3 regions of the Pseudogracilibacillus sp. SE30717A genome follow, and region 1 is predicted to be linked to each of the others. Evidence: riboswitches for the same ligand, from Rfam matches in the RefSeq annotation. Region 1 holds a riboswitch; each other region holds the start of a gene.
The links. Region 1 has a riboswitch for cobalamin ahead of SPD48_RS07515 (DUF4430 domain-containing protein). Riboswitches for the same ligand answer to the same signal wherever they lie in the genome.
Positions count from the first base shown of each region.

Region 2: linked by a shared signal. The riboswitch ahead of SPD48_RS03290 (DUF4430 domain-containing protein) and the one ahead of SPD48_RS07515 (DUF4430 domain-containing protein) in region 1 are both predicted to bind cobalamin.
Region 3: linked by a shared signal. The riboswitch ahead of SPD48_RS01470 (ribonucleoside-diphosphate reductase subunit alpha) and the one ahead of SPD48_RS07515 (DUF4430 domain-containing protein) in region 1 are both predicted to bind cobalamin.

Region 1 is NZ_JAXHDF010000004.1:100,808-103,083, forward strand. Features, by position in the region: gene SPD48_RS07515 (DUF4430 domain-containing protein) at 1-1,276, opposite strand, end outside; cobalamin riboswitch at 1,453-1,642, opposite strand; gene SPD48_RS07520 (murein hydrolase activator EnvC family protein) at 1,809-2,276, opposite strand, start outside.
Region 2 is NZ_JAXHDF010000002.1:112,212-114,487, forward strand. Features, by position in the region: gene SPD48_RS03285 (ATP-binding protein) at 1-1,082, shown strand, start outside; cobalamin riboswitch at 1,090-1,268, shown strand; gene SPD48_RS03290 (DUF4430 domain-containing protein) at 1,328-1,741, shown strand; gene SPD48_RS03295 (ECF transporter S component) at 1,748-2,269, shown strand.
Region 3 is NZ_JAXHDF010000001.1:327,950-330,225, forward strand. Features, by position in the region: gene SPD48_RS01470 (ribonucleoside-diphosphate reductase subunit alpha) at 1-1,182, opposite strand, end outside; cobalamin riboswitch at 1,341-1,530, opposite strand; gene SPD48_RS01475 (LysR family transcriptional regulator) at 1,604-2,276, opposite strand, start outside.

The DNA.
Region 1 (2,276 bases):
TCGACTCACCTTGTATAACAGTCGATAAAGCAAGTACAGATTGATCCGTTGACATTGCAATTGCCCCAGCTTGTTCTTTTTGCCACCAAAAAGATCCGTTTTTTTGCTGATAATTATCGATGAATTGTTCAACAATATTACCTTCTTCTGTGGTCCATTTTGTACTGTATAGATTTTCCCCATTAGCTGCTAACCCCATAATAATGGAAGCAGTTGAGTTAGAATTTGCTGCAAACATTTGTCCAGGAACGTCATTATTATTTTGATAATATTCATGTATATATTCTACAGTTGCATTTATAGCATTTTTCACATCTTGTCGTTCATTATAATATGGAGCTAATGCAGTTAAAATCCATCCTGTTGCATCTGCATCTCCAAACATTCCTGTAGTTGATTGCTTAGATAAAAGGAAATTGATTAACTTCTCTTTGTCATACTTTGCATCCATTAAATCAAGCGCGATCATTGCCCAAGGGTCTCCCCAAAGCGTAGAGAAATTACCATTTTCTTTATTTTGCTTTGCTATTAAATCGTCAACGACATTACTATTGCCAAATCTATATGGATTTTTTTCTAGTAGAATTGATCCAATTATAATTCCTGCAGCTTCGTTTGAATTCGTTACTTTAGAATCTTTTCCTTGTGACCAGTATGTATGTCGTGCCCATGGTGCAGATTCCTCAGATTCCCAAGGGATATCATTTCTTAAATTTTTTAGTCCTGCTCCCCACAATGCAGCATAGGTCCAATAGTCACTATGCGATCCTTTATAACTTTTATAATTTGGAGGGTTGTCTTTATAATATTCTGTTGCATGTTGAACGGATATTTCAACTTTTTCTTTAATTTCGGCACTACGATCTTCTAAGTCCTCTTCCTTTTCTGCTTCATCCTTTGAATCGTTTTCTTCTATAGCTTCTTTTTTAACTTTTACTTTATCTTCATTAGATAGATTATTATCGTTCGACTCTTCTTTATTTTTCTCTTCACTCTTTTTAGAATTATTATCTTTTGTGGATTCTAGACCTTTGTCTTTTTCTTCATCACTATTGTCTTCTTTTTCTTCTTTAATATCTTCATTAGATTGGTCAGCTTCTACATTTACTTCTTCCTCATTCTTTAATTCTACTTGATTTTCAACTTCAAATTGATTGATTTCATTTGCATCAATGTCTTTCGTTGCTCCTGCTGAAGTAGGTACAGATGCAAAGAATAATATAAATACTAGAAATATCGATAACCATCGTTGCGACTTTCTATGAATGACTTTCAAGTTTCCTCTCCCCTTATCAAATTTATTAGTTTATTTCTTTAGTTTAAAATACCATTCGCTCAACAAAAAAACTCCTACCTCCAGAAAAAGGTAAGAGTTTGATAGAAAATTCTATATATGCATGTAAATACAGTAGGAAAATTCCGCTCTTATGCAAACCTTTATCCTGGAAGGTGTAGTGCATATATGCTTTGGCAAGTCTCCTGACTTATGGATCTTTGCTTACCTCTTACCTTCCCAGTTTTTTAACCAGTGGCATTATAAGGGCAGCTTCCCATTTACAGTGGCCGGTCCGTTCAGGATTTTCACCTGATTCCTTTTTAATTTTTTGCTTTATGCAAAAAAACCAAAACACAAACTATTAATTTTTTTAGTACACTAGTTATAAGTATAAAACAATATTTTACAATTTACAATCCTTCCTTTTGCTCAGGTATTCAAATAAGTAGCTTTTTAGCAGAAACTTTTCCTTCTTTTCCTTCTTGCCTCCATACTAAAAAAACTTGTCAGACCAAATGCCTGACAAGCTTTCTTAGTTTAAATAGCTTATTGGGTTTTGAATAGATCCATTGATATGAACCTCAAAATGAAGATGTATACCTGTTGATCTTCCTGTAGCACCCATTACTCCAATTTGTTCCCCTCTTGATATTTTCTGCCCTGAGCTGACAGTAAGCGAAGACATATGACCGTAAAGAGTTTTCATTCCATTTCCATGGTTTATTATCACTGTATTTCCATACCCATTTAATGTACCAGCTGTTTCTACCGTGCCACTTTCAGCTGCAAATATTGGTGGGCTTGTACTACGGTCCGTACGAGCAATATCTATTCCTTTATGCATTTTACCCCAACGTTTTCCCATATGACTTGAGATGTACCCACCTTCAGTTGGCCAACCTAAAATCCCATTACCATCTGCAGAATTAAAAGAACCACCCGATGCAGGAGCAGACGCCATTAAAAATTTATTTTCCAATTTGTTTAACTCTTCATCTTT
Region 2 (2,276 bases), on a different contig from region 1:
CAATTGCATTTAATCGAATGGGTAAACAGCTTAATTTCCATATCAATGCACTTCGACAAGAGAAAGAGCAGTTAACAAGTATTGTAAATTCGATGGCCGATGGGGTAATTACATTAACACGAGAAGGTAAAATCATTGTTATTAACCCGCCTGCTGAACAATTTATACAAGATTGGTATTTTGAAAATAATGTTCGCTTTGATGAATATGAGGACCAACTTCCTGATGACTTACAATTAATTCTTCAAAAAGTTATCAAAGAAGAAAAAGAAGTTTTGCAAGAACTCAATTTACAAGGTCGAGATTGGGTAATGATTATGACCCCATTATATGATAATTCATATGTACGCGGAGCAGTAGCCGTTATTAGAGATATGACCGAAGAACGGCAGTTAGATAAATTACGAAAAGACTTTATTTCAAACGTCTCTCATGAATTAAGAACGCCTATTGCGTTAATGCAAGGTTATAGTGAGGCTATTGTTGATGATATTGCCGAGTCTACAGTTGAAAAAAATGAACTCGCAAGTATTATTCATGAAGAATCTCTTCGAATGGGACGTCTAGTAAATGAATTATTAGATATTGGACGTATGGAAGCAGGCCATATTGAATTAAACTTAGAATCTATTGATGTAGAACAATTTATTGAACGAATTTATAAAAAATTCATTGGAATGGCAGATGAAAATAATATTCAATTACGATTGACAAAAGAGATTGAAAAGAATATCATTACAATTGACCAAGATAGAATTGAACAAGTTTTCACTAATTTAATTGACAATGCACTGGGACATACGAAGCCAGATGGTTTTGTTCATATTCTTGTTCGTTCCAAAGACGGCTACTTTTATGTTGAAGTCGAAGATAATGGTAGCGGTATTCCTGAAGAAGATTTATCATTTATTTTCGAACGTTTTTATAAGGCCGATAAATCTCGGACTAGGAATAAGAAGAAAAAGGGTACAGGACTTGGTCTTGCAATTGCCAAACATATTGTTTCAGCTCATGAAGGAACGATTCAAGTTAAAAGTAAGGTAAATGAAGGTACAACATTCAGTTTTAAAATTCCACAATAAAATTAAATACCAAGGAAAGAATTAAGGTGCACTTGTGCATAATAGGGAATCTAGTGAAAATCTAGAACTGTCCTCGCAACTGTAAGTAAGGACGAAACAAGCGAAAAACCACTGTATTATACGGGAAGGTGCTTGGAGTAGGATGAATTACGAAGTCAGAATACCTGCCTTAATTCTAAAAAAGAATGTCGTTTCGAAGGAAAACGTACTTCTAATTTTTATGTCTAAAAAAGGAGAGTATTAAAATGAAGAAATGGTTGGTTTCTATTTTTACAGTAGTGAGTACATTATTTTTACTTATTGGTTGTTCCAATGATAGCGCAAATACAACACAGGAAGAAAATGCGAATCAAGAGACAGAAGAAGTACAAGAGACTCAAGTTCTTGTCACTATATCTAAAGATGAAGGAAAAGAAATACTATCAGAAAAAGAAATTCAAATTGAAGAGAATGAGATTCTAATGGATGTAATGAAGGAAAATTTTGATATTGAAGAAGATGGCGGATTTATTAATTCCATCGACGGTGTAGCACCGGAAGAAGATGAACAAAAAGCTTGGATGTATTTTGTGAATGATGAAATGGCGATGGTTGGTGCTACAGAGTATGAATTAGAAGATGGAGACCACGTTGTTTTTGATTTACAAGCGTGGGAATAAACCGTTTTGAATACATATAAACTAACCTTACTTGCAATATTTGCCGCATTAGGCATTGTCGGTCGTTCTGTACTTGCTTTTATACCTAATGTGCAACCTGTCACAGCATTAATTATTATTTGTGGAATTTTAATTGGTCCGGGATCCGCTCTAATACTCGCGTTAATTATTACATTTTTATCAAATATCTTATTAGGTATGGGTATTTGGACAATTTGGCAAGTGATTTCATGGGGATTAATTGGAGTTATTAGTGGTATAATTGGAAAATACTTCCCGCGAATCCCATTGTCTGTTATCGGTTTAATAGGTATTTTGAGTGGATATTTTTACGGGGTTATCATTTCTCTGACAACGTATCAAGTAGCAGGAAAGTTCTGGCCATATTATATTGTAGGGCTGCCATTTGATACGTATCACGCAATAGGTAATGTAATTTTTATTATGTTATTGTATCCGATCATTACACATTTATTAAAAAAGTATGCGAAAAATCGATTTCCTATTCAACAACAATTAATGAAATAATTCATAT
Region 3 (2,276 bases), on a different contig from region 1:
TGGTACCTTCCGCTTCGTTAACTGCTCATTTTCAATACATTCCTGGTATTTATTCCTCCATGTTCCATTCCCTTTTTCTTCATCGTAAAAATCTTCAAGGGAATAACCCATCACTTGTCTTACTTCATGAGGATCAAATAAATACCAGTCGCCTCTATTTTCAACTTGTTCCATGAAATAGTCTGGTAAACAAACACCTGGGAAAATATCATGAGCTCTCATACGCTCATCCCCATTATTTAATTTCAAGTCAAGGAAAGGCTCAATATCGATATGCCAAACATCAAGGTAAATTGCGATAGCCCCTTTTCTTGTCCCTAATTGATCTACACTAACTGCAGTATTGTTTAACTGACGAATCCAAGGGACAACTCCACTAGACATGCCTTTAAAACCTTTGATGGAACTGCCACGTCCTCGGACTTTCCCCATATACACACCGATACCGCCCCCATTTTTAGATAGCTGGGCAACATCTGTGTTCACATTATAAATAGACTGTAGACTATCGTCGACCGTATCTATAAAGCAGCTCGATAATTGTCCATGTGTTTTTCCTGCGTTATTCATGGTCGGTGTGGCGACCGTCATATATAGATTACTTAATGCCCAATATGCTTCAAGGACTGACTGACTACGATGTTCTTTCTTTTCATCCTGCATTAAGTGCATCGCAATGATCATCCAACGCTCTTGTGGTAATTCATAGACATTTTTATCATGGTCAGTTGCTAAATAACGAGTGGCTAATGTATAGATCGCGAGATAATGAAATAGTTTATCTTTTTCTGGATCAATCTGTTCATTAAAATAATTAATTTCTTTTTCTGAGTATTTTTCTAATAATGCTGGTGTGTAGATCCCTTTATCAGTTAGTAATTTAATTAGTTCATAAAAGCTGCCATAACGCTCGGTTGCATCATATTTCCGATTTTGCGCTGCTTTTTCATAAAGCTGCTGTAAATAAATTTGGCTGGCAAGAAATGTCCAATCCGGATTTGCTTCATTAATGTTTTCTAACGCATTTTTAATCAAAATATTTGTCTTCTCTTCAAAACTAGTATTCTCATTTATCAACCGAAGCGATTTTTCAGTAAATTCTTTCAGTGACAAATTCAAACCTTTATGAGCCGTTTCAATAATCTTCTCTATTTCATTAGCTTGCTTACTTGCAATTGCCATACTATCTCCTCCTAAAGTCACTTACAGTGAATACTAAATAAAAAAGCCATTTACCCGGGATAGGATAAACGGCTTATGTAACAAATAGAAGACAGTAAACGAACTAATCAAATAATAGTTCAATGTTCAGCCGCTCCATTATCCCTCACCCCGGAGAAATGAAACTTCGTTAAAAGGCAGGTCTCCTGACTTATGTTTACCTGAATAAGATCCCTTCCCATACGCTTACAAAATGTACAGTGGTTTGCTTATCTTATTCAATACATTTACAGTTGCGGGGGCAGTTCCAGCATTGCACTGGATTCCCTTTTAAAACACATTCGTGTCACCTAATTAACTATATATTGTATTAAATTTTATGAGTTTAACTATATATTGAATATCCTAGCATAAAAAAATTTCGATAGCAATCTTTTTACAATCAATTTTGATAAAGTTCGAGTCGTGTAAAAAACGCTTTAACAAATTCATAAAATAACTTTTCTGTTGGTAGTAAATCACGTTCTTTCGGAATAATTGCACCAACAGAACGCTTTAAACTTGGCTCAATTACCGGAATTTTTACGGTTGCCCGTGGTAAACAATCAACTATTGTTACCTCTGGAATTAACGTTACCCCTAACCCTGCAGAGACTAAACCTTTAATCGCATCCAAATCTTTTCCTTCAAATGAGACTTTAGGATGAAAACCTCTCTGAATACAGCCTTCCATAATTACTTTTCTTAAAATAAACCCTTCAGGGAATAAAACAAACGACTCATCTCTTAATTCGATTAATTTTAATGAAGAACGGTTCGCAAGTGGATGATTATATGGTAATAAAGCGACAATGTCCTCTGTAAATAAAACACTACTTTTAATTTTCTCTTTATCTGTCGGTAACGGACCGACAACAGCAATATTTATATCCCCTTTTATCACTGCATTAATTAATTCATTATGTGAATCCTGATATAGTTCAAATTTCACATCAGGATATTGCTTTCGAAAGTTGTAAATAGCTGTTGGTAATATATACGATGCTAAACTTGCAGAGAACCCAATATGGATAGTCCCTTTTTCAGGATCAATATACTCTGAGACGACTTGTTTT